2 regions of the Streptomyces sp. NPDC059002 genome follow, and region 1 is predicted to be linked to the other one. Evidence: riboswitches for the same ligand, from Rfam matches in the RefSeq annotation. Region 1 holds a riboswitch; the other holds the start of a gene.
What was found. A riboswitch is a leader RNA that binds a small molecule or an ion and turns the genes downstream of it on or off. The one in region 1 is predicted to bind cobalamin.
Positions count from the first base shown of each region.

Region 2: linked by a shared signal. The riboswitch ahead of metE (5-methyltetrahydropteroyltriglutamate--homocysteine S-methyltransferase) and the one ahead of ACFWZ2_RS25250 (ABC transporter substrate-binding protein) in region 1 are both predicted to bind cobalamin.

Region 1 covers NZ_JBHYJI010000030.1:44,213-48,418, reverse strand. Annotated here, with positions in the region: gene ACFWZ2_RS25255 (FecCD family ABC transporter permease) at 1-934, opposite strand, end outside; gene ACFWZ2_RS25250 (ABC transporter substrate-binding protein) at 1,021-1,983, opposite strand; cobalamin riboswitch at 2,028-2,178, opposite strand; gene ACFWZ2_RS25245 (Mov34/MPN/PAD-1 family protein) at 2,201-2,623, opposite strand; gene ACFWZ2_RS25240 (amino acid permease) at 2,759-4,206, opposite strand, start outside.
Region 2 covers NZ_JBHYJI010000002.1:322,789-326,994, forward strand. Annotated here, with positions in the region: gene ACFWZ2_RS03395 (CoA-acylating methylmalonate-semialdehyde dehydrogenase) at 1-660, opposite strand, end outside; cobalamin riboswitch at 939-1,141, opposite strand; cobalamin riboswitch at 1,270-1,485, shown strand; gene metE (5-methyltetrahydropteroyltriglutamate--homocysteine S-methyltransferase) at 1,647-3,965, shown strand.

The DNA of each region.
Region 1 (4,206 bases):
TGAGCACGCCGACCGGGATGTCCTGCGGCGCGGCGACCGTGCGCGCGGCGAGGTCGGCGACGACCAGGAACACCGCGCCCATCAGCGCCACCACCGGGAGCAGCGGGCGGTGCGCGGCGCCGACCAGCATGCGGGCGGCGTGCGGCACCATCAGGCCGACGAAGCCGATGGCCCCGCTGTACGCCACGAGGACGCCGGTCAGGAGCGAGGCGAGGACGAAGACGGCGGCGCGGAAGCGGGCGGTGTCCAGGCCGAGGACGGTGGCACCCTCCTCGCCGACGAGCAGCAGGTCGAGGGGGCGGGCCAGCGCCATCAGGAGGGCCGTGCCGGCGACCAGGGCGACGCAGGGCAGGGCGAGCATGTCCCAGCGGGCGCTGCCGAGGCCGCCGAGCGTCCAGTACAGGACTTCCTTGAGGTGGTCCGCGCTGTCCGCAGTGACCAGGATGAGGCTGGTCAGGGCGGTCAGGATGTACGAGACGGCGACTCCGGCGAGGATCAGGCGGCCGGTCGCGAACCCGCCGCCGCTGCGCGCCAGGGCGTAGACGAGGACCAGCGCGATCAGTGCGCCCGCGAAGGCCGCCGCGGGGATGGTGACGGTCGTCGCGAGCGCCGAGCCGACGCCGAAGGTGCCGCCGAGCACGATCGCGCCGACCGCGCCGACGGAGGCGCCCGAGGAGACGCCCAGCAGGAACGGGTCGGCGAGGGGGTTGCGGACGAGGGCCTGCAGGACGGTGCCGATGACCGCGAGGCCCGCGCCGACGGTGGCGCCCAGCAGGACTCTGGGGAGTCGGACGTCCAGCACGATCGTGCGGAACGGGGAGGGTTCCGCGTTCCCCGTGAGGATCTCGATGACGTTCCCTGGCGGGATGCGTACGGAACCGAGGGCCAACCCGGCGACGATCGCTGCCGCGAGGGCTGCGGTGAGCGCCGTCAGGATCACGAGGTGCTGTCCCCGTGACCTGCGCCCATCGCCCTTCGGGCTCGTCCTCAAACGCCGGACGGGCTGGACACCCTGCGCCTTCACAGCTGCGCCGCCAGCTTCTTCACCGCCTCTGGTGCTCGTACTCCTGTGACCATGTCCGAAAGGGGAAGCACCGCGAAGCGCTTGTTCTTGATGGCGGGGACGTCGGCGAGGGCCGGGTCGTCGAGGAGGCGCTTCTTCTTCTGGGCGACGGACGTGGCGCCGTAGTCGAGGATGACGATGGTCTCCGGCTTGCGGTCCACGACCGTCTCCCAGGAGGCGTCGGCGAAGGACTTGTCGACGTCGGCGAGGACGTTGCGGCCGCCCGCGCGCTTGATGATGTCGTTGCCGATGCCGCGGCCGCCCACGGTGAACGCCGTCTTGTCGCCGCTGTCGTAGACGAAGACGGACCGGGGCTTCTTGCCCTTCAACTGCTCGGTCGTGGCGGCCAGTTCGCGCTCGGCGCCGCGGACCCACGTGTCGGCCCGATCCCGCACCCCGAAGGTGGCGCCGACCTCGCGGACCTCGCGGAAGACGTCGTCCATGGTGACGGGGCGCTTCGCGCAGCCCTCGATGTTCAGGCGGCTCTTGATGCCGGACTTGGCGAGCGCGGGGCGGCCGCGGCCGTCGCCCGCGAGGAAGGCGCTCGAGTAACCGCCGTACACGAAGTCGGGGTTGGCGGCGAGCAGCTTCTCGTACGAGGGGTACTCCTTGGCGATCACGGGGATGGCCTCGTACGCCTTCTCGTACTTCGGCAGGACCTTGTCGTCGAGGTAGGCGGTGCCCGCCATGCGGTCCCGCAGGCCCAGTTCCAGCATCACTTCGGTGGCGTGCTGGTTCATGGTGACGGCGCGCTCGGGAGGTGCGTCGTACGTCGTCCGCACACCGCAGTTGGTGACGGTGTACGGGAATCCGGCGGCCTTGGCGGCGGGCTTCGCGTCACCGCCGGAGTCCGGCGAGGAGCACGCGGCGAGCGGGACGAGCAGGGCCGCGGCGGCCAGGGCGCGTATCGGGCGGGGCATGACTGGTGCTGCCTCCTCCAGGGGATTTCCGCGTCCCCTGCGTCGTGTGGAGAAAGGCGGCAGGTCAGTTCCTGACTTCCCCGCCCCGGCACGTGGCAAGGGGGTGGGGTCACAGTGGCGGGACCGTGCCGGGCTTGCACCGGCTTCCTGTTCCTGCCGCCTCAAAATGGGGGTCCCCCCTGCTCATTAAGAGCTTGGGGGCGATCGTGGGTCAGTATCAGTATGCCTGGACGACCTGCACGTCTTCCTCGGTGACCTCGCCGTCCACGATCCGGAACGAGCGGAACTGGAAGGGACCCGCGTCGTCGGTGTCCGCGGTGGAGACCAGGACGTAGTGCGCGCCGGGTTCGTTGGCGTACGTGATGTCGGTGCGCGAGGGGTACGCCTCGGTCGCCGTGTGCGAGTGGTAGACGATCACCGGCTCCTCGTCGCGGTCGTCCATCTCGCGGTAGAGCTTGAGCAGGTCACCCGAGTCGAACTCGTAGAACGTGGGCGAGCGCGCGGCGTTCAGCATCGGGATGAACCGCTCGGGCCTGCCGGTGCCCGCGGGACCCGCGACCACGCCGCACGCCTCGTCGGGGTGGTCCTGGCGCGCGTGCGCGACGATCTGGTCCTGGAGGGCCTGGGTGATGGTCAGCATGGCAGCCAGGATAAGCAGAGGGGCCCCCGCGTACCGAAGTGTGGTACGCGAGGGCCCGAATGCTGGACAGGGGCCTTGGGGAGCCGCTCAGTCCTCGGTGACATCAGCCCTTGAGGACATCAGTCCTTGGCGACATCAGTCCTTGGTGACGGAGACGCTGTCGGAGACACCGGTCTTCCGCTTGTTGAAGGCCGCGGCCTGCGGGTTGCGGCGCTTGAGGACCTGGTAGGCGACGACCAGGATCGCGGCCCAGACCGGCGCGGCGTACAGCGAGATCCGCGCGTCCTTGTCGACGCCCATCATCACGATGACCATGCCGATGAAGGCGAGCGCGAACCAGCTGGTGAACGGGGCGCCCGGGGCACGGAAGGTGGACTGCGGCAGCTCGCCGCGGTCGGCCTTGCGGCGGTAGCGGATCTGGCAGGCCAGGATCATGATCCAGGCCCACATGCCGGAGATGGTCGCGAAGGAGACGACGTAGTTGAACGCCTCGCCCGGCCACTGGTAGTTGATCCAGACGCCGAACAGCATGAACGCGGCGGAGACCGTGGTGCCGATCAGCGGCAGGCCGTTCTTCGTGAGCTTGGTGAAGAACTTCGGGCCCTGGCCGTTGAGCGCCAGGTCGCGCAGCATGCGGCCGGTGGAGTACATGCCGGAGTTGCAGGAGGAGAGCGCGGCGGTGAGGACCACGAAGTTCACGATGGCGGCGCCGACGCCGAGGCCCATCTCCTCGAAGGCCTTCACGAACGGCGAGACGCCGGGCTTGAAGGAGGTCCACGGGACGACCGACAGGATCATGATCAGGGCGCCGACGTAGAAGACGGCGATGCGCCACGGCACGGTGTTGATGGCCTTGGGCAGGACGGTCTTCGGGTCCTTGGACTCGCCCGCGGTGACGCCGACCAGCTCGACGGCGAGGAAGGCGAACATCACGATCTGCAGGGTCATCAGCGTGGAGCCGATGCCGTTCGGGAAGAAGCCGCCGTCGTTCCACAGGTGGCTGACGGACGCGGTGTCACCGGCGTCGGAGAAGCCGATGGTGAGGATGCCGATGCAGATCAGGATCATGCCGATGATGGCGGTGACCTTGACCATGGAGAACCAGAACTCGAGCTCACCGAAGAGCTTCACGGAGATGAGGTTCGCGCCGTACAGGATGACCGTGAAGATCAGGGCGTACGCCCATTGCGGCACGGAGCCGTGTGTCCAGTACTGCATGTACTGGGCGGCCGCGGTGACTTCGGTGATGCCGGTGACGACCCAGAAGAGCCAGTACGTCCAGCCGGTCACGAATCCGAAGAACGGGCCCATGAATTCACGCGCGTACTCCGAGAAGGAGCCGGACACGGGCCGGTACATGAGGAGCTCGCCGAGCGCCCGCATGATGAAGAAGATGACGAGGCCCGCGATGGCGTACGCCAGGATGAGGCTCGGTCCGGCCTTGTGGATGGCCTTGCCCGCGCCGAGGAACAGGCCGGTGCCGATGGCACCGCCGATCGCGATCATCTGGATCTGCCGGGCCCCGAGCCCGCGCTGATATCCCTCGCCCTCGCCGGACGAGCCCTGCACGACCCCATTGCCGC
Region 2 (4,206 bases), on a different contig from region 1:
GCCGACCCGCGGGTCCTCCAGGAGGGTGTCGACCGCGTCCTTGCCGCCGTTGACGACATTGAGGACACCGGGCGGAAGTCCTGCCTCCAGGAACAGTTCGGCCAGCCGCAGCGGCACGGAGGGGTCGCGCTCCGAGGGCTTCAGGATGAATGCGTTGCCGCAGGCCAGGGCGGGCGCGGCCTTCCACAGCGGGATCATCGCGGGGAAGTTGAACGGGGTGATCCCGGCGACCACGCCGATCGGGGAGCGCAGCGAGTGCACATCGATGCCGGTGCCCGCGTTGTCCGTGAACTCGCCCTTGAGCAGGTGCGGGATCCCGGCGGCGAACTCCACCACCTCCAGGCCGCGTTGCAGGTCGCCGTGCGCGTCGGCCACCGTCTTGCCGTGCTCGGCCGAGAGGAGCCGCGCCAGGGATTCGCGTTCCTGGTCGACGAGTTGGAGGAAGCGCAGCAGGACGCGGGCCCTGCGCTGCGGGTTCCATGCGCCCCACTCCCGCTGGGCGGCGACGGCGTCGGCGATCGCCGCCTCGGTGTCGACCCGGCCCGCGAGCGGTACGCGGGCCTGTACGGAACCGGTGTTGGGGTCGTACACGTCGCCGAAGAGGCCCGACGTGCCTGAGGTGTGCTTGCCGCCGATGAAATGGGTGAGTTCACGGACCACGGTGAGCCTGCTCTCGTCAGGTGGGGATCCGGGGATGGCACGGCGCACCGGCGAACGGCGCCCTGTGGGGCGCGTTCGGGTCGGGGCCGCGGGACGCGAAGGCCGAAGAGCCGTCGCGGAGCATGTGGTCGGCGTACGCCGCGGCCGGGATCCCGTGCGGGGCCGGTGAGTTGGCGTACGTCGTCCTAAGAGGTGGCGGGTGCCGCCGCTCGCTCCGCCGGATCACCTGGGTCGTGGGTTCGGACCGGTGCCATGCGTGTCTGCTCCATCCTCGTGGACAACACGGAACACCCCGCGGCCGGTATCCTGACTCCCGGATCGACGCACGCTCCCCCGCCTTCCCGACGGACACGACGTCCTTCGGTGGCGCGTTGTTCGGCGAGAACGCACTCCCCGGTCACAGTGGCGGGACCGCGCCGGATTCACACCGGCTTCCCTGACACCGCGGGCCTTGCCCAGGACCATATAGTTGGACGTCCTAGTAAGTCCACCCCGGCCCGGTCCTCCGGCCCCGACGGGCCGCGGCGGCTGCGCAGTTGGCCCGGTCCGTGTCCCATCTCACCGTCCCGGAATGTGATCAAGGCTGCCCAAGACGGTGGCCCGGCCTCTAGGGTGGCCCGTGCAGCTGGTTCGCCCTGCCCGCCAGGCAGGCGCGTCGCAAGAGGGAACCCGGTGGGAATCCGGGACTGCCCCGCAGCGGTGAGTGGGAACGACCGCCGTCATACGCACTGGATCCGCCGGATCCGGGAAGCGACGGCCAGTAGGAATCTGCCCCGGCAGACGCGCCCACGAGTCCGAAGACCTGCCCGTTGCCCGTACGTGACCGATCACGTGCGGACATCCCGGTGACCTCGTGGGCGGGTCGGCGTACACACCAGACGGAGAACGGCGTCATCGGCGCGAGTTCGGCCCGTCCGGTTCGTCACCCCTTCGCGTCCGCGTCCCGTCCCGGGATGCTCAGGAGTCATCTCGCGAAGGAGATTTCCGTGACAGCGAAGTCCGCAGCCGCGGCAGCACGGGCCACCGTGTACGGCTACCCCCGCCAGGGCCAGAACCGCGAACTGAAGAAGGCCATCGAGGGCTACTGGAAGGGCCGCGTCACCGCGGACGCCCTCCGGGAGACCGCGGCGGACCTGCGCCGCTCCACCTGGCGGCACCTGGCCGACACCGGCATCCACGAGGTGCCGACCGGTGACTTCTCGTACTACGACCATGTCCTGGACACCAGTGTCATGGTCGGCGCCGTCCCCGCCCGGCACCGGGCGGCCGTCGACGCCGACACCCTGGACGGGTACTTCGCGATGGCGCGCGGCACCCAGGACGTGGCGCCGCTGGAGATGACCAAGTGGTTCGACACCAACTACCACTACCTGGTGCCCGAACTGGGTCCCGATACCGTCTTCACCGCCGACTCCACCAAGCAGGTCGGCGAGCTGACGGAGGCCCTCGCCCTCGGCCTCTCGGCCCGCCCGGTCCTCGTCGGCCCCGTCACGTATCTGCTGCTCGCCAAGCCCGCGCCCGGTGTGGCCGCCGACTTCGAGCCGCTGACCCTCCTCGACCGGCTGCTGCCCGTGTACGCGGAGGTGCTCGCCGACCTGCGCGCCGCCGGTGCCGCCTGGGTGCAGCTCGACGAGCCGGCCCTGGTGCAGGACCGCACCCCGGCCGAACTCAACGCCGCCGCCCGCGCCTACCGCGAACTCGGCGCCCTCACCGACCGCCCCAAGCTCCTCGTCGCCTCCTACTTCGACCGGCTCGGCGACGCCCTGCCCGTCCTCGCGAAGGCCCCGATCGACGGCCTGGCCCTCGACTTCACCGACGCGGCGGCCGCGAACCTCGACGACCTCGCCGCCGTCGGCGGCCTGCCCGGCAAGCGGCTCGTCGCCGGTGTGGTCAACGGCCGCAACATCTGGATCAACGACCTGGAGAAGTCCCTGGCCACCCTGGGCACGCTCCTCGGGCTCGCCGACCGGGTCGACGTCGCCGCCTCCTGCTCCCTCCTGCACGTGCCGATCGACGCCACGGCCGAACGGGACATCGACCCGCAGATCCTGCGCTGGCTGGCCTTCGCCCGGCAGAAGACCACCGAGATCGTCGCCCTGGCGCGCGGTCTCGCCCAGGGCACCGACACCATCGCCGCCGAACTCGCCGCCAACCGCGCCGACCTGGCGTCGCGCACCGGCTCCGCGATCACCCACGACCCGGCCGTACGCGCCCGCGCCGCCGCCGTCACCGACGCCGAAGGACGCCGCTCGCAGCCCTACGAGGAGCGGGCCGCCGCCCAGCGCTCGCACCTCAAGCTGCCGCTGCTGCCCACGACCACCATCGGCTCCTTCCCGCAGACCACCGAGCTGCGCACCGCGCGCGCCGACGTACGCGCGGGCCGCATCGACACCGCCGGGTACGAGGAGCGGATCAAGGACGAGATCCGCGAGGTCATCTCCTTCCAGGAGCAGACCGGGATCGACGTCCTCGTGCACGGCGAGCCCGAACGCAACGACATGGTCCAGTACTTCGCCGAACAGCTCACCGGCTATCTCGCCACCCAGCACGGCTGGGTCCAGTCGTACGGCACCCGCTATGTGCGCCCGCCGGTCCTGGCCGGGGACATCTCGCGCCCCGAACCGATGACGGTGCGCTGGACGTCGTACGCCAACTCGCTCACCGACCGGCCGGTCAAGGGCATGCTCACCGGCCCCGTCACCATGCTCGCCTGGTCCTTCGTCCGCGACGACCAGCCGCTCGGCGACACCGCGCGCCAGGTCGCCCTCGCCCTGCGCGACGAGGTCAACGACCTGGAGGCGGCGGGCACTTCGGTCATCCAGGTCGACGAGCCCGCCCTGCGCGAAACCCTGCCGCTGCGCGCCGCGGACCACGCCGCCTACCTGGACTGGGCCACGGAGTCCTTCCGCCTCACCACCAGCGGCGTCCGGCCCGACACCCAGATCCACACCCACATGTGCTACGCCGAGTTCGGCGACATCGTCCAGGCCATCGACGACCTCGACGCCGACGTCATCAGCCTGGAGGCCGCCCGCTCCCACATGCAGGTCGCCCGCGAGCTGGCCGAGCACGGCTATCCGCGCGAGGCCGGGCCCGGCGTCTACGACATCCACTCCCCGCGCGTGCCCGACGCGGACGAGGCGGCCGCCCTGCTCCGCAAGGGACTTGAGGCCATTCCCGCCCAGCGCCTCTGGGTCAACCCCGACTGCGGCCTGAAGACCCGCGGCTGGCCCGAGACCCGTGCGTCCCTGGCGAACCTGGTCGCCGCCGCCCGCACGGTCCGCGGCGAACTGCCCGGGTCGTGACGACCGGGTGACTCCCGGGGCCGGGGCGCCTTCTGGTGCCCCGGCCCCGTGCCTTCGCCCCACTCACGTCTGGGGCGCCGCCCTCGACGGCAGCACGGCCACGGCCTGGGTCCCGGACGGCCCGCGCGGCCACCTGACGACGGACCTCGCCAGGCCCGTCCGCGTCCAGAAGGTCACCCCCACCTGGAACGGCACCGCGCGCGGCCCGGTGACACCCGGCTCGCCCGGTACGTGCGGGTGA